2 linked regions of the Ruminococcus albus AD2013 genome follow. The protein of the gene in region 1 interacts with the protein of each later gene in a pairwise test. Links are inferred from orthologs where the notes say so. Each region holds a gene or a part of one and is shown on either strand. Other genes may lie near its edges.

The links.
Region 2: the proteins of N773_RS0112075 (region 1) and ribD interact in binary tests that used the Escherichia coli proteins (3 or more experiments, as listed by UniProt). The link is inferred for Ruminococcus albus AD2013 from one-to-one orthologs.

The regions. Positions count from the first base shown.
Region 1 is NZ_JAGS01000001.1:2,724,139-2,732,995, forward strand. The notes cover bases 1-2,901. They hold N773_RS0112075 (acetyl-CoA carboxylase biotin carboxylase subunit), read right to left. Parts: upstream 2,186-2,901; coding sequence 815-2,185; downstream 1-814. Other genes in these bases: accD (acetyl-CoA carboxylase, carboxyltransferase subunit beta), read right to left, coding at 1-815; fabZ (3-hydroxyacyl-ACP dehydratase FabZ), read right to left, coding at 2,209-2,640; N773_RS0112085 (hypothetical protein), read right to left, coding at 2,655-2,901. Also shown: more of N773_RS0112085, read right to left, coding at 2,902-3,068; accB (acetyl-CoA carboxylase biotin carboxyl carrier protein), read right to left, coding at 3,199-3,672; fabF (beta-ketoacyl-ACP synthase II), read right to left, coding at 3,694-4,929; fabG (3-oxoacyl-[acyl-carrier-protein] reductase), read right to left, coding at 4,957-5,691; N773_RS0112105 (PF20097 family protein), read right to left, coding at 5,728-6,063; enoyl-[acyl-carrier-protein] reductase FabK, read right to left, coding at 6,065-7,003; N773_RS0112115 (hypothetical protein), read right to left, coding at 7,036-7,446; N773_RS0112120 (HAD family hydrolase), read right to left, coding at 7,463-8,107; N773_RS20215 (zinc dependent phospholipase C family protein), read right to left, coding at 8,121-8,777; N773_RS0112130 (3-oxoacyl-ACP synthase III family protein), read right to left, coding at 8,792-8,857. UniProt on the Escherichia coli protein: This protein is a component of the acetyl coenzyme A carboxylase complex; first, biotin carboxylase catalyzes the carboxylation of the carrier protein and then the transcarboxylase transfers the carboxyl group to form malonyl-CoA.
Region 2 is NZ_JAGS01000001.1:1,723,080-1,732,010, reverse strand. What follows is about bases 2,771-5,745. They hold ribD (bifunctional diaminohydroxyphosphoribosylaminopyrimidine deaminase/5-amino-6-(5-phosphoribosylamino)uracil reductase RibD), read left to right. Parts: upstream 2,771-3,690; coding sequence 3,691-4,800; downstream 4,801-5,745. Other genes in these bases: N773_RS0107610 (bifunctional 3,4-dihydroxy-2-butanone-4-phosphate synthase/GTP cyclohydrolase II), read left to right, coding at 5,441-5,745; ribE (riboflavin synthase), read left to right, coding at 4,785-5,429; N773_RS21160 (EAL domain-containing protein), read left to right, coding at 2,771-3,411. Outside these bases: more of N773_RS21160, read left to right, coding at 1-2,770; more of N773_RS0107610, read left to right, coding at 5,746-6,640; ribH (6,7-dimethyl-8-ribityllumazine synthase), read left to right, coding at 6,664-7,131; N773_RS0107600 (AraC family transcriptional regulator), read right to left, coding at 7,195-8,001; N773_RS0107595 (glycoside hydrolase family 2), read left to right, coding at 8,191-8,931. UniProt on the Escherichia coli protein: Converts 2,5-diamino-6-(ribosylamino)-4(3h)-pyrimidinone 5'-phosphate into 5-amino-6-(ribosylamino)-2,4(1h,3h)-pyrimidinedione 5'-phosphate.

The sequences.
Region 1 (8,857 bases):
TTGCGCTCGACTATCATATCAACAAAGCCGTTTTCAAGCATGAATTCAGCCGACTGGAAATCATCGGGGAGCTTCTGCTTGATAGTACCCTCGATGACACGTCTGCCCGCAAAGCCGATAAGCACCTTGGGCTCGGCGATTATGATATCGCCCAGCGAAGCAAAGCTTGCTGTAACGCCGCCTGTGGTGGGGTCGGTCATTACCGATATGTAAAGTCCGCCTGCCTCGTTGTGCCTTGCAACAGCACCCGAAGTCTTAGCCATCTGCATAAGGGATACTATTCCCTCCTGCATTCTGGCTCCGCCCGAAGCCGTAAAGGCGATAACGGGAAGTTTGTGGGCTGTGGCGTACTCAATGGCGCGTGTTATCCTTTCACCGACAACACTGCCCATGGAAGCCATCATGTAGTTTGAATCCATAACTATTATAACGATATCCTCACCGCGTATCTTAGCCCTGCCTGTCAGCACAGCATCGGTAAGCCCTGTCTTTTCACGGAGCTCCTTCTGCTTGTTGTCATAGCCAGGGAAGTTTATGGGGTTCTTGGATATCATCTTTCTGTCGAACTCGCGGAAGCTTCCGTCATCAACGGTTATCTTCAGCCTTTCCTTGGCGGTCAGGCGCGAGTGATAATTACAGTTGGGACATACCTTGCCGTTCTGATTGAATTCTTCGATGAAGGTCACGTTCCTGCATCTGGGACATTTGAAAAGCAGCCCCGTGGGGATATCCGTCTTTTTTCTGGAAGAACCGTCATCATTCTTATCGCTTCCGAGACGTTCCCTCACAACTGAGAAAAAATCCTCAAACTGCATCAGCCTTCACCTCTTTCATCGGCTAAGATGTCCGTGCGGTTAAGAAAACCGTTGTCGTAATCGCCCGCGATAAATTCTGGGCGGCGTATAAGTTTCAGCTGGAAATCCACGTTGGTGGCAACACCGTCAACGATAAACTCTGCCAGAGCCCAGTTCATCTTGGCGATAGCCTCTTCCCTGTCCTTGCCGTGAACTATCAGCTTGCCTATCATGGAATCGTAATAAGGCGGTATCTCGTAGCCAACGTATGCTGCCGTATCCACTCTCACACCAAATCCGCCGGGTATGAACATGGAATTTATCTTTCCGGGGGAAGGTCTGAAGTCCTTGGTGGGGTCTTCGGCATTTATACGGCACTCGATAGCGTGACCTGTAAGCTTTACGTCCTCCTGCTTTATGGAAAGCCTTTCTCCCGAAGCTATCAGCAGCTGCTGCTTAACAAGGTCGATACCTGTTACAGCCTCGGTTATAGGATGCTCAACCTGTATACGGGTATTCATTTCCATAAAATAGAAATTGCCGTTCTTATCCACCAGAAATTCGATAGTACCCGCATTTCTGTAACCGCATACTTTTGCCGCGGTAACAGCCGCCTTGCCCATCTTCTCACGGAGTTCCTGAGTCATGAACGGCGCAGGCGATGGCGCTTCTTCAAGCACCTTCTGGTTTCTTCTCTGCATCGAGCAGTCTCTCTCGCCGAGATAGATAACATCGCCGTAATCGTCAGCAAGTATCTGTATCTCGATATGCTTGGGGTTCTCGATGAACTTCTCTATGTATACCTCGTCATTGCCGAAGCAAGCCAGTGCTTCCTGTCTTGCGGCTTTCATCTGAGATTCAAGTTCTTCCTCACAGTGTACTATCCTTATGCCGCGTCCGCCGCCGCCCGCCGAAGCCTTGACCATCACAGGATATCCCAGGTCGCGGGAAAGGGTCTTAGCCGCGTGTATATTGGATATCGCGCCGTCACTGCCCATTATTACGGGCACGCCGTTTTCCTTCATGGTCTCCTTAGCCTGCGCTTTGTCGCCCAGCATCTCTATGGATGTGGCACGGGGACCTATGAATACTATACCGCACTTCTCGCACATTCTGGCAAATGCGGGGTTCTCCGACAGAAATCCGAAGCCGGGGTGTATAGCCTCAGCCCCTGTTATCTCACAGGCGGAGATTATCGCGCGTACATTCAGGTAGCTGTCCTTGCTCTGGGCACCGCCTATGCACACGGCTTCGTCCGCCAGCATAGCGTGGAGAGCGTTCTTATCAGCAGTAGAATATACTGCCACAGTCTTTATGCCAAGCTCACGGGCAGCACGTATTACGCGCACCGCTATCTCGCCGCGGTTGGCAATAAGGATCTTTTTAAACATATCTATGCTCCTTCAAAGACTATTTATTTTATGGCAAAAGTTATCTCGCAGGATACAGCCTTCTTGCCGCCGACGGTAGCCAGCGCCTTGCCCACGCCGATAGGACCTTTTACCTTGATTATCTCAACTTCGATCTCCAGTGTGTCACCGGGTACTACCTGCTGACGGAACTTGCAGTCATTGATACCGCCGAAGAATCCTATCTTGCCCTTGTTCTCGGGAAGTGCCAGCAGAGCCACTGCGCCTGCCTGTGCGCACATCTCTACCATCAGCACACCGGGTGTTACAGGGTACTCGGGGAAATGTCCCTTGAACCAGAAATCATCTGCCTTTATATACTTTGTAGCCTTTACCCTCTTGCCGATCTCCAGCTCATTTATCTCATCGATGAGCAGGAAAGGATCGCGGTGAGGGATAATTTCCATTATCTGTTCTTTGTTCATAAGAACTGCCATTATCTATTCCTCCGTTATATGTGTTTACTGTTTTCATTGTGATAATCGTACATATCGTTCATATTTGCCGCTTTGACTGATTTAGCTATCATTCGTCCGAGTTTGAAAAACGGTGTCACGAAAATAATACTCAGTGAGTATACTACGAGATATACCGTATATATTTCTTCCACATAAGTACAATTTGCCAACGCGTATACTGAATCAGAATCAAGAATTAAATTCATTATAATGCCTATGGGAAACACAAACGCCAGCCATATGCCTATTTCCTTGAAATGTTTGCCCACTGCACTGTCTTCTTCTACCGTGAAACTGTTATAGAATATCAGATAACATACAGGCATTACCAGCAGAGGCAGTACAAGTATACAAATGAGCTCCACCAGATCCCTCGGCACCTCATCATCAAATAAGCTTAATGCCACGGGAGCAAAAGCTCCGCAAATATGTCCCCAAAAACAGAAAAACATAAAATTTCGCCTTGGGTGAAGTTCATTCTGATACATAACGTCACCTCCGAGCATCACAAAGCCTGTTCCTTTCAGGGATACTGCATTACTCCAGTATCATAACAGTCTGTCCGAACTCAACAGCATCGCCGTTCTGTACGCAGATCTCCTTTACCACGCCGTCGAATTCGCTGGGCACTTCGCTCATAACCTTCATGGATTCAATGATGAATATAACATCGCCCTTCTTTATCCTGTCGCCTACCTTTACAAAAGGCTTGCTGTCAGGTGAGGGTGCAGCATAGAATGTACCAACTATCGGAGCAGTTACTTTAGTGCCCGATACCGCAGCAGGAGCGGGAGCTTCACCGCCCATTGGTGCAGGTGCGCCCATAGGAGGCATACCCATCGGGGGCATCACAGGCATGGGGGCAGGTGCGGGAACACACCTTTTGCCCTTTATGGTGATGGTCTTGTCGCCATCTGTTATAGTCAGCTCTGAAAGTTCTTTGGCATTTATTATATCAGCGAGTTTTTCAATAGTTTCAAGGTCAAACTGACCGTATATCTTTTCACTCATCTGTGGATTCTCCTCCTGTGATCAATCACATTTTTTAATACAAATAGTAGCATTGTGTCCGCCGAAGCCCAGCGAGTTTGAAAGGGCTGCTTTCACGGTCATCTCGCGGTTGCCCTCTGTAACATAATCAAGGTCGCACTCGGGGTCGGGGGTGGTATAGCCGACAGTTCTGTGTACGAAGTCGTTCTTTACCGACAGTGCTGTGATTATAGCTTCAACGCCGCCCGCAGCACCCAGCAGGTGTCCTATCATGGACTTTGTAGAGTTAATAACTGTCTTTCTTGCAGCGTCCTCACCCAGTGCCAGCTTTATAGCCTTGGTCTCGTACTTGTCGTTAAGACCTGTGGAAGTGCCGTGTGCGTTGATGTAAGTAACTTCCTCGGGTGCAAGACCTGCTTCGGTGTATGCCATCTTCATTGCGTGTGCCGCAGCATCACCCTCGGGAGAAGGGCTTGTCATGTGGAAAGCATCGCCCGAAGCGCCGTAGCCTGCTATCTCAGCGATGATGTTAGCTCCTCTGCTCTTTGCGTGCTCATACTCCTCCAGCACCAGCATACCTGCGCCCTCACCGAGAACAAAGCCCTGTCTGTTGGCATCGAAAGGTGTTGAAGCCTTATCAAGCTCGGTAGCCTGTGAAAGTGCTTTCATGTTGTTGAAGCCGCTGAGTGAGAATCTGGAGATACAAGCCTCTGAACCGCCGCATATGCAGGCATCCAGATAGCCGTCCTTGATCTTGCGGAAAGCTTCGCCGATAGCGTGTGTTGCCGATGCACAGGCTGTTGTGGTACAGTAGTTGTCACCCTTGAAGCCTGTCTTCATAGCAACGGTACCTGCTGCCATATTGCCTATCATCATGGGTATAAAGAATACCGATACCTTGTCGGGCTTCTCGTTGAACTTTGTTACTTCAGCCTCGGTCATGTTAAGTCCGCCGATACCTACGCCGATTATAACGCCCACACGGTAAGGATCGAGATCCTTGAGGTCGCTGCCTGCATTCTCAAGTGCCTGCTTTGCCGAATACAGAGCGAACTGTGTGAATCTGTCCATTCTGCGGGATTCCTTCTTGTCTATGTAAGCCGAAGGATCGAAATCCTTTACTGCGCCTACTATCTTAACGGGGAAATCGCTGGCATCGAACTGGTCTACATAGCTGAGACCGATCTTGTTAGCCTTGATATTCTCCCAGAACTCATCTACATTCTTGCCGAGAGGGTTAACAGTACCCATACCCGTAATAACTACTCTTCTGCTCAATTCAAACACTCCTCGCTTTATGTCCTGTTACATCATTATGCCGCCGCTTATCTCAATGACCTGACCCGTAACATAAGCCGCATCCTTGGAAGCTAAGAACGATACCACGCCTGCGATATCCTCAACTTCGCCAAAACGCTTCATAGCTATCTGTCCGAGCATAGCGTTCTTCTGGTCATCAGTCAGCTTATCTGTCATAGGTGTCTTAATAAATCCGGGTGCTACTGCGTTGCAGGTTACGCCGCGGGAACCCAGCTCCTTGGCAACGGTCTTGGTCATACCTATGATAGCTGCCTTTGTAGCCGAATAGTTTATCTGTCCGGGATTGCCGTAAACACCAGCCACGGAAGCCAGATTGATTATCCTGCCCGACTTCTGTCTCATCATAACGTTGCCCACGAACTTGGACATATTGAATACGCTCTTCTGATTTACAGCAACTACCAGATCGTACTGCTCCTCGCTCATTCTTGCCATCAGACCGTCGCGGGTGATGCCTGCATTGTTTACCAGTACATCGATAGAACCGAATTCAGCCTTGATAGCCTTTACAGTCTCCTCAGCCTGAGCATAATTGGATACATCGCATATGAACTTCTGTACCTTAACGCCCTCAGCCGCTATCTTTTCCATTATGTCGTTATCTTCAAACATAGCCTCGCTGATATCATTGAGAGCTATATCAAATCCGTCCTTGGCAAGTCTCAGTGCGATAGCCGCACCGATACCTCTTGCCGAACCGGTTATAAATGCAGTTGCCATTTTATTTTCCTCCGTTTTTATCGTTTCAAAATCGGGTCATCTTTTTTTATATACATCAAACTCTGCAAATATCTTATTGCAGTTTTTGCAGTATTTTGCGAGTGCAGGGTATTTATCTCTGACATCCAGATAACAATATCTGTCCGCACGCGCGGGTAGCAGCTTTGATAAAAAACTCTTATTACGATGATTCCTGATAGTTTTGTTGGAATACCACCGTATTTCCGAAGTTTCCCGAAGCAGTACCTTTGTCGGTCCAAAAGTCGCATATTTTTTGTCCGTCGGAACAGATATGCGTCCGCTTCTGAGTTTTCCACCGCACCGCGGGCATATCCTGAACGAACGCTCTTCCAGGTATTTCTTATCTTCCATATTATCTGCTCAGTATCTCTTCTGCCTGTGCGAACATTTCCTCGATTATATCCTTTGCAGGCTTTACTTCGTTTACCATGCCCGCGATAGCGCCGCAGAGGAATGAACCTTCATCGAGGTTGCCGTCCTGAACAGCCTTTCTCAGTGCGCCGAGGGTTATCTTCTCGAACTCGTCGGGGTCGATACCGCCCTCCATCTCACGCTTAGCCAGCTGTTTCAAGAACTTGGTCTTTACGTTTCTGCAAGGATGACCTGTTGTACGTCCCGTAACTACGCTGTCGGTGTCCTTAGCCTTTACGACCAGTTCCTTGTAGGTGGGGTGTATCTGACACTCCTCAGCCGCAAGGAAACGTGTACCTACCTGTACGCCCTCAGCACCCAGCATAAAGCTTGCGCAGATACCTCTGCCGTCAGCTATTCCGCCTGCCGCGATAACAGGTATCTCAACCGCATCGACTACCTGGGGTACAAGGCACATGGTTGTGTTCTCACCGATATGTCCGCCGGATTCGGTACCCTCAGCGATAACTGCGTCAGCACCGCTTCTTTCCATTCTCTTTGCCAGTGCAACAGAGGGAACTACGGGTATTACCTTAATACCTGCATTCTTCCAGCCTTCCATGAACTTTCCGGGATTGCCCGCACCTGTTGTTACAAAAGGTACGCCCTCTTCAATAACGAGCTTAGCAAGGTCTTCCGCATTGGGGCTCATCAGCATGATGTTCACGCCGAAAGGCTTGTCGCCAACAGCTTCCTTTGTAAGCCTTATCTGCTCACGAAGATAATCTATCGGTGCAGAACCGCCTGCGATTATACCTGCGCCGCCTGCATTTGTTACGGCACTTGCAAGGGTATGTTCAGCTATCCATGCCATGCCGCCCTGAAGTATGGGGTACTTTACACCGAGAAGCTCGGTTATCCTTGTCTTTGTGGTAGTCATTCTACTTACCTCTCTTTTATTATTTTTTCGGGTCAGTTCACGCTGCCCGACTGATATTCAAAAAATTCCTTTGCATTGTCCCTTACTGCGTTATCGGCATTTTCATTGTTGATAACGCCCTCAAGCACGGACAGCAGCTCACTTTTGTCCGATGCCCCGTTTATGCACCTGTTCAGCATCCATACCGTGTGAAGTGACGGTGCACGCTTTACCGAATAGATAAGCAGCGGAACGAACTGCGGATAGAAACGCTCGATAAAATGTACCATCGCCCCGGGCATACCAAAGTCCGCCAGCGGGTGACGCTCCATAATACCCAGCAGAGCCTCAACAGTTTCAAAGCCCGCTCCTTCTGCTTCCATCTCCGATATTATTTCTTCCGAATCATACTCAAAATCGTCCGAGCCCACAAGGCTCTCCAGTTTTTCAAGCAAAGTATCCATAATATCTTCCTCTGCTTTATAATAGGGTCTTAACGATCTCGGGCAGCTTTCTTATGTCATCGAGCACAGCCGCACAGCTGTCTGCCTTACCGAAGCCGTAAGCCGCGTGTATAAAAGGGACTCCCGCTTCCTTTGCGGCATTTGCATCACCCTGAGTATCGCCCACGTATACACACTCTTCAATGCCCTGTCTTTCCATCATAAGACGAATGTTCTTTCCCTTTGAAAGACCTGTATTGCCCTCACATTCGATATCCGAAAAACATTCCGCAAAATCTATCTGTGAAAGGTATACCTCGATATATCCGCACTGACAGTTGCTGACTATGCCAAGGGTATATTCCTTTGCAAGAGCCTTTATTATCTCGCATTCCTCGGGATAAAGGGTCGGCAGACCCTCTTTCAGAGCGGTCAGATAGTCAAGCTCATCTTCGGAACACATTTTCAATATCCGTAATCTTTCAGCTTCCTCCATATCGGGGAATATCAGCGCCGCTATCTCGGGCAGGGTCTTTCCCATGCACTGCGAGCGCATGAACTCGGATGTTATCTGTTCCTCTCTGCCTGCTTTTTCGCGTATGCACTTGTTCCATGAACGTACTACCTGTTCGGAAGAATCCCACAGTGTACCGTCAAGGTCAAAGAGTATGCCTTTTTTCATTTAGCTTAACTCCTTATTTTTTATCCGAATAATGATTTTCTATCGCCATTTCGTATCTGTCATAGATATGCCCTCTGCCACTCTCAATAGCTTCAAGTTCACTTATGCAGAGGTCAGCACTGCGCTCAACAAAGCCGCGCACTATATCCATGCTGAAATGTCGGAGCGTACCCTCGATATGCATATCCATATCCGCATACAGATCGCTTATCAGATTTTCAGGTTCAAAGCCGTAATCCTTGTAAAGCCTTGTTTTCCTGAGCCTTTCGGGCACCGGGATATTTTTCTTCAGTCCGAATCCCGCTGTTATCTGCGGATTAAGCAGATTGTAGTCATTATAAAACTCCTCAAACAGACTTTTCTCTCCGCGGCGAGTTATCAGCCCCATGTCGATGTAGAATGTCTGCCTGAAAATATTGTCCGATATCAGATGAAAGTAGTATCCCAGATATATCGCATCTGTTCTCAGTTCATCAGCATATCTGTCATAAAAAGCCAGGCTGTCGAACCACTTGTACCTTCCCTCATCAAACACCGTTATAAAATGGGAATTCCTCTCCTGCTTCACCTTAGGTGGCAAAGCATCGGGAAGTATGCTCCCTATTATCAGACCGTCCCTGTCTTCTATATCCAGCCTGTCGGCAAGTGTTTTGCCTAAGGCTAAATGCATAAGTCTCGAACCCATCAGTACTCAAAGATTATGCCCGCGTAGGTCAGACCACCGCCGAAGCCTACGAAGCATACCTTGTC
Region 2 (8,931 bases), 1.0 Mb from region 1 along the record:
GCACTGCTGGTCGAATTTACAGGTATATATTACATCAATTCAGCTACAAACGAGTATTGGTGGTATTCTGCTGATGCCGGATCAAGGTCGCTTAAACTTGTAAAGGTCGGCAAGGACTTTTTTGCTGATATGGAAAAAGATATCGGACGTGTTATATATGAAGATGACAGACACATATTCCTTCAGGACATCAGGAAAGAAAATCTGCTTTCCCATCTTGAGAAAGGTGATGAGTGGAGGATAGAGTACCGTGTGATCCTCAGCGGTGAACCTGTTTACCATGCCCTAAGTTTGATAAGAGGCATTGGTGAAGATGATAATAATTTCGTCCTTGGTATCAGAAATGTTGATAAAGAAGTAAGAGAACGCCATAAGGCAGAACAGAATGAGCATGAGCTTGAGATCTATAATCAGATCGCAGGCAGCCTTGCTGCGCATTATGATACGCTTTACTATGTTGATATGGAAAATGACGGTTACTTTGAGTATTCCTCTACGGATGCGTTCAGGAGACTCAATGTTCCTGCGAGAGGTGATGATTTCTTCAGCGAGAGCAATAAGAATTTGAAGAAATATGTTCATCCCGAAGATCAGGAGAGGGTGATACCTCAGTTTGAAAAACAGAGGATCCTTGAAAATCTGAACAAAGTAAAGTCATTCAGTCTGACATACAGGCTCATGATGGGCGGCTCTGTGATGCACTGCCGCTGTTTGCAGATATGGTCGAGCGATAAAAAGCATATCCTCGTTGGTCTTGAGAACATAAATGAGGAAGTAAAGGCAAAAAAGCTCCTGGAAGAGACGATGAAGGAGAAGACTGCTTACGGTCGTATTGCTGACTCACTGGCGTTACGTTATGATATCATATACTATATCGATTGCAGCACCGGCGAATATTCCAGATATTCCTCCTATCAGTCTGCTGTCGATAAGTCTCTGAAACTGGATGGCAAGGATTTTTTTGCTGCCGCGGCAATGGTCATAAACAAACAGGTACACCCAAAAGACAGAGACAGGATACTTGCTTTGTGTGATAAGGACTATGTTATAACTTCACTTGATAACACCAGGCAGTACAGTGCGGATTTCAGGTTCAAGACGAATGGCGGGATATCAAATAACAGACTGACTATAATGCGTTCGGGCGACAAGACGCATTTTATAGTCGGTTTTGAAAATATAGATGAAGAGGTCAAGAAAGAACAGGAGCATATCGAAGCTCTCAACAGAGCCAACGAACTTGCAAGACGCGACGGCCTTACCGAAACCAGGAATGTGATCGCTTTCCGTGAATTTGAGGCATCTATCCAGAAAAGCATGGACAGCGGCACAGGACATTCTCCTTTTGCTGTCGTTATCTGTGATATCAACGACCTTAAAACAATAAATGACCATAACGGTCACAAGGCGGGAGATGAATATATAAAGTCTTCATGCAGGATCATATGCGGACTTTTTGCGCACAGCCCTGTTTTCAGGATAGGCGGCGATGAATTTGCTGCCGTGCTTGCAGGTTCGGATTATGAGAAGCGTGAATCTCTTGTTGAAACACTGCGTAAACTTTCGCTTAAAAACTTAAGGAATAATGACGGACCTATCCTTGCTGTAGGTATAGGTGTATATGACAAGCTGAACGATAAGAGGTTCTCTGATGTTTTCAAACGAGCTGACGAGGATATGTATCAGGACAAACTCGGGCTGAAAGAAGGAAGACCTGTCGTTGAGATCCAGAAGAACGAAGAAACGAAAAAGCTTATCCCTGCGGAACGAAAGAGACTTCTGGACAGTATATTCGAGATGAACTGTATCCCTGCGGACGGTATGTATATCTACATATGTGATATGAAGTATGACTATTCCAGATGGTCAAAAGCTGCAGTGGATTCCTATGGTCTGCCGTCGGAATATATGTACGGTGCAGGAGCTATCTGGGAAGAGCATATCCATGAAGAAGACAGGGAAGCTTATCACAACGGGCTGGCGGATATCTTTGCCGGTATCAGCAAAGGCCATGATATGCAGTACAGGGCAAGGCGGATAAACGGAGAATACAACGTATGTACCTGTCGGGGTATCGTTGTCAATGACGAAAACGGTGAGCCTGAATATTTTGCCGGGACTATCAGAGATCACGGAGTGCAAAGCAACATTGACAGCCTTACGGGGCTCAGCAATCAGTACGGGTTCTTTGATGAGGTGCAGTCAAATATCGTCAAAAACAATAAAATGCGCATAGCATTGCTGGGCATAGCAAAGTTTTCTGAGGTCAACGAGATCTACGGTTATCATTTCGGTAATCTTGTACTCCAGAAGGTCGGTCGTTTCCTGTTTGAGCATATCGGTAACTACGGCTGGGTTTACAGACTGGACGGAACAAAGTTTGCCATACTCAGTACGGATATTGATTCTGCCGAACGTTTTATACGGAAATATAATGAGCTGCGTGGGCGTTTCAGGGAAGGTATTGTCATAGACGACAAAAAGATAATGCTTGAACTCAATGTGGGACTTATCAATGTTGATAATTTCAATGTGGATTCGCAGACGATAATGACCTGTCTGTCCTTTGCGTATAATGAATCCAAAATCAAAAAGCATGGAGATGCAGTTGTATTCAACAACGACCTTGGCAGCGGTAAGATCCAGAGGATAGAGAAATTCCAGGCGATCAGGGCTTCGATAACACGAGGATTTGACGGCTTCTATCTTATGTATCAGCCCTTTGTGGATGCTAAGACCGAAAAGCTGAAAGGCGCTGAGGCACTGTTAAGGTGGAAAAGCGAAGAGTACGGTATTGTACCTCCCGATCACTTTATACCTCTGCTGGAACAGGATCCTATTTTCCCTTCGCTGGGCGAATGGATACTTACGACTGCAGTAAGAGATGCGAAGAAGATGCTGGAAAACTATCCTGACTTTACAGTCAATGTCAATCTGTCCTATTCTCAGATAGAGAAGGCTGATTTTGTGGATATGGTGATGGATATTCTTGATAAAACAGATTATCCGCCTGAACATCTCTGCCTTGAAGTGACAGAAAGATGCAGACTTCTCGATATCGATATGCTCGAGAATACTTTATGCAGTCTGAGAAGCAGGGGAGTTAAGGTGGCTCTCGATGATTTCGGTACAGGTTTTTCATCTATCGGCATAGTCAAGGAACTTCCTTTCGATACGATAAAGATCGACAGGAGCCTTGTCAGCAGGATAGAAGAGGATATCAAGGAACGAGAGCTGATAAAGACTTTTGTTATGGTTGCGAACACCTGCGGAGCCAAAGTCTGTGTCGAGGGCATAGAAACAGCCGGCATGGGCGATATACTCAGGCAGTATGATGTTGACAGCTTTCAGGGTTATTATTATTCAAAACCTCTTGTATACGAGGATTTTATGAACTGGAGGAAAACCTGAGTTCTGAAAAACATATATGATTTTTATGGCAGAAATGTCATTCTGCCTATTGACAACAGTGTTGTGCTGTGATATAATTTAGATGTCTTCGGGGCAGGGTGAGATTCCTGACCGGCAGTTATAGCCTGCGAGCCGCAATGCGGCTGATCCGGTGTGATCCCGGAGCCGACGGTATAGTCCGGATGAAAGAAGATGACTGCGCCGTTTTTACGGTAAATCGGATTTCCTGCCCCCGTATGTACGGGGGCTTTTTGTATTTTTACGAGAGGGAGTGTCATCATGGAGCATGAAGATTATATGCGCAAGGCTCTTGCTCTGGCTGAATGCGGTATGGGTCATGTTTCGCCTAATCCGATGGTGGGAGCTGTCATAGTGCGTGACGGTGAGATCATCGCTTCGGGATATCATAAAAGGTACGGCGACCTCCATGCCGAACGCAGTGCTTTTGCGGAATGTGACGCAAAGGGCATAGATTGCCGAGGAGCTGATATGTATGTCACCCTGGAGCCCTGCTGTCATCACGGAAAGCAGCCGCCATGCACCGATGCGGTGATCGAACACGGCATAAAACGCGTGTTTGTAGGTTCTTCCGACCCTAATCCTCTTGTTGCGGGTAAGGGAACAGCTATACTTCGGGAGCATGGGATAGAAGTCACCGAGGGCGTGCTGAAAGATGAATGCGACCGCCTGAATGAGATATTCTTCAAGTTTATCACGACAGGTCTTCCGTTTGTTACCCTGAAATATGCCATGACCCTTGACGGTAAGATCGCCTGCTATACAGGCAAATCTCAGTGGATAACAGGTGAGACGGCACGAAATCACGTACACCGTGAAAGACTGCATCATGCGGCGATAATGGTGGGCGTTGGTACGGTGCTGGCTGATGACCCAATGCTAACCTGCCGCATCGAGAACGGCAGAGATCCTTTGAGGATAATATGTGATACTCATCTGCGCACACCTCTTGACAGCAATATCGTGCGTACATCGGATAAAGTTCCGACACTGATAGTCTGCGGTGATGCGGACAGCGGCCGTATCGGTGAGTATGAGAAATGCGGCTGTAAGGTGCTGAGTATGCCTGATAAAAATGGAAGTACCGATCTTGCGGCACTTATGGCATATCTCGGAAAAGAAAAGGTAGACAGTGTGCTTATCGAGGGCGGCGGAACGTTGGGCTGGTCTGCGTTGGAAAGCGGGATAGTCGATAAGGTGATGGCTTATGTTGCACCTAAGATATTCGGCGGAAGTACCGCGAAAACTCCTGTCGGCGGACAGGGCGTGGCTGTGCCCGATGAAGCTTTCATGCTGGAAGACCGCAGGATAACCGAACTTGACGGCGATATACTTATAGAAGGACGGGTGAAGAAATGTTCACGGGACTGATAGAGGAAACAGGCACTGTATGCGAGGTCTGCCGAAACGGAAATGCATCTTTTATACGCATAGCCGCTGAGAAAGTCCTTGAGGGGACTAAAGTCGGTGACAGTATCGCAGTAAACGGCGTGTGCCTTACGGTTACCGAGCACGACGGCAAGATATTCAGGGCTGATGTTATGAACGAGACCCTTAGCCGATCTTCGCTGGGAACACTGAAACAGGGAAGCAAGGTGGATCTTGAAAGGGCGATGTCGGCGGAAGGCCGTTTCGGCGGGCATATAGTTTCGGGTCATATCGATGGTACGGGCACTGTCAGCAATATTAAGCAGGACGGAATCGCTGTTAGGTATACCATATCGGCGGACGAAAAACTGCTGAGGTATATAGTCGAAAAAGGCTCTGTAACATTGGACGGCATAAGTCTTACCGTGGCTGCGGTGACAGATACGGACTTTACTGTATCCGTGATACCTCATACTGCCGAGCAGACCATACTGCCGTATAAAAAAGTAGGGGATATAATAAATATCGAAACGGATATCATAGGAAAATACGTGGAAAAGCTGCTGCGACCTGCCGAGCCGAAAAAAAGCGGCGTTACCATGGAGCAGCTTATGAAGAACGGATTTATCTGAGGAGTGGGTATATGTTTGAATATAATACTATTGAAGAAGCACTGGAAGCTCTGCGAAACGGAGAGGTCATACTTGTGACCGATGATGAGGACAGAGAGAACGAGGGCGATATGATATGCGCGGCACAGTTCGCGACCACCGAGAATGTGAACTTCATGGCTGCACACGCTAAGGGTCTGATATGTATGCCCGTCAGCGAAGCTATCTGTCACAGGCTGCATCTGCCCCAGATGGTGGATTACAATACCGATAATCATTCGACAGCATTTACTGTGTCGATAGACCATGTGGATACGACTACAGGCATATCTGCGGAGGAAAGGGGATATACGGCAAGAGCCCTTGCAGACCCCAGCTCTAAGCCCGAGGACTTCCGTAGACCCGGTCATATGTTCCCGCTGACAGCCAAGAAAAACGGCGTTCTTGAACGTGAGGGACATACCGAGGCTACCGTTGATCTGATGAGACTGGCAGGTTTGGAAGAATGCGGTCTCTGCTGTGAGATAATGCGCGATGACGGCACCATGATGCGTACAGAGGAACTTCAGGAAAAGGCTAAGGAATGGGGCATGAAGTTCATAACGATCGCACAGCTGAAAGAGTACCGCAAGGTACACGATAAGCTTGTGGAGCGTGTGGCTGATACCAAGCTGCCCACCAAGTACGGCAATTTCCGTGCAATAGGCTTTATCAACAAGCTGAATGGCGAGCATCACGTGGCACTTGTTAAGGGTGATATCGGAAATGGTGAGGATATACTCTGCCGTGTACATTCCGAGTGCCTGACAGGTGATGCTTTCGGTTCGCTGAAATGCGACTGCGGACAGCAGTTTGCGGCGGCTATGACCGAGATAGAGAATGAGGGCAGGGGTATACTGCTTTATATGCGTCAGGAGGGCAGAGGTATAGGTCTTATAAACAAACTGCGTGCCTATGAACTTCAGGACAAAGGTATGGATACCCTTGAAGCTAACTTAGCACTTGGCTTCCCCGGAGATATGAGAGAATACTACATCGGCGCACAGATACTCCGTGATCTGGGCTGTAAGACTCTCAGACTTCTCACCAATAACCCCGATAAGATATACGGTCTGAGCGGTTTTGGCATTGAGATAAAGGAACGTGTGCCGATCCAGATGTCTGCCACCGCATACGATCTGTTCTACTTAAAGACAAAACGTGATAAAATGGGTCATATTCTTGACTACTGATAAATTTATAAGGAGCTGTTATTATGAACACTTTTGAAGGAAAACTTATCCCCGAGAACGTGCGAGTTGGTATCGTAGTTGCACGTTTCAATGAATTCATCACATCGAAACTGCTGGGCGGCGCTGTTGATACTCTTGTACGTCACGGTATATCCGAGGACGCTATCGACACTGCATGGGTACCCGGTGCTTTCGAGATACCGCTTATCGCAAAGAAGATGGCAAAGTCAGGCAAGTATGACGCAGTTATCTGCCTTGGCGCGATAATCAGGGGCAGCACTTCTCACTATGATCTGGTTTGCAACGAAGCTGCAAAGGGCATCGCACAGACTTCACTTGAAAGCGGAATACCTGTTATGTTCGGTGTTATCACCACCGAGAATATCGAGCAGGCTATCGAGCGTGCAGGCTCAAAGGCAGGCAACAAGGGCAGCGAGTGTGCTGAGGGTGCTATCGAGATGATAAACCTTATCAAGGCTATCGAAGGCTGATAAACTATAACATGAAGAACGGATAGACCGTTAATATCGGTGGCTATCCGTTTTTTTGTACATTTATATTATCCTGAACTGTGTGGGTGTCATGCCCTCGTAGCGGCTGAACAGTTTTGTGAAGTAGCTTCCGCTGCAAAATCCTACTTTTTCGGATATAGCTTCAACGGACATATCCGTTGTTGAAAGCAGTTCCTTGGCGGTCTGAATACGCCGCTTGGCGATATATTCCATTGGGCGGCATCCGAGATGACGCTTGAACAGCCTGCAAAGCTGCTGCTTTGAAAGACCCGTCACAGTGCACAGTTCTTCCATAGTGATCTTGTTCATATAGCTGTTATTTATGTGGTCGATAGCCGTGACGATAGCGCGGTTGGAGGTTTTCACAACTCTTCCCGAGTTTTTCTGCTGATAAAGTTCGATGAGAAAATTATACAAATATCCCGATGCTCTGAGGTTGCCGTTTATGCTGTCACCGAGTATTGATTCGTGCATTCGTGAGAAGAAATGTTCCAGCAAAGCCAGATCTTTTATCTCAAAGACTGTTGGCTTTTCCATTCCGATGTACTTCAGCAGATAATCACAGGCATATCCGTCGGGCACGACCCAGTGAATGTCCCAGTCATCGGAAGTGGGATAGTATTCGTGAGGATATCCCGCAGGCAGGAATATCGCGGTATGCGGGGGTATTTCAGTGATATTTCCGTCAATGCTGAGAATTCCGCTCCCCTTTGTGCAGTAGAGTATCTGCGGGTGTGGGAAACCTCCGCTTCTGGCAGTGTGCGGCTGACAGGTGTGCTTGCCGATATTGTCAATGAATATGGGCAGACCAAGCTCCTTGTTTTTGATGGGATAATCATTGAAATACATTTTCGATCCTCCTCAAAAAAGATGGTACTATTGTTATGATAATATACTATCATTTATTGACATCTTTGTCAATATGGGTATAATATATAGTAACAGATTTATTTCCGACTATATCACAATATTAGTTATAGTGGTTGGCTTATGAGAAAATCGTTATATAATTTACCATAACATTATAAAGGAGAAACTATGGATATTTCCAGTATTGCAAAAAAAGGTTCACCAAAATCAGAGATGATATACCACGAAGACCCGCGTATGCTCCATATCGGTACACTGCCCGATCATGCATATTTTATACCATTCGGGAAAGATCAGGACGCTTTTGCCGCGCGTGGGAACTCGCAGTATTATGAACTTCTGAACGGAGAATGGGACTTTTCTTATTACGATAGCATTATCGATATACCCGATGATTTCACGGATATGCAAAAGTGCAAAAGTATTCCTGTGCCATCAAACTGGCAGTTGAACGGATATGATAAGGCACAGTATACCAATATAAACTATCCGATACCCTACGAGCCTCCTTATGTTCCCGATGATATCCCTGTGGGCGTTTACGGCAGAGAATATAATTATACTCCCGACGGCCTGCGGCGAATACTCTGTCTTGAGGGTGTTGACAGCTGTCTGTATCTTTATGTTAACGGAGTTTTCGCGGGATATTCACAGGTATCGCATCATACCTCCGAGTTTGATATCACCGATCTTCTCCATGAGGGCACTAACCGTCTGACCGTTGCTGTACTTAAATGGTGTGACGGAACATATCTTGAAGATCAGGATAAGTTCAGGCTTTCGGGTATATTCCGTGATGTTTATATGCTTTCGCGTCCCGAAAAGCGTCTGCTAAATTTCCGTATCACAGCCGAACCCGACAGCACCTTTACAAAGGGTGAATTTCGTGTTTCGGTAGAGGGTTCATCG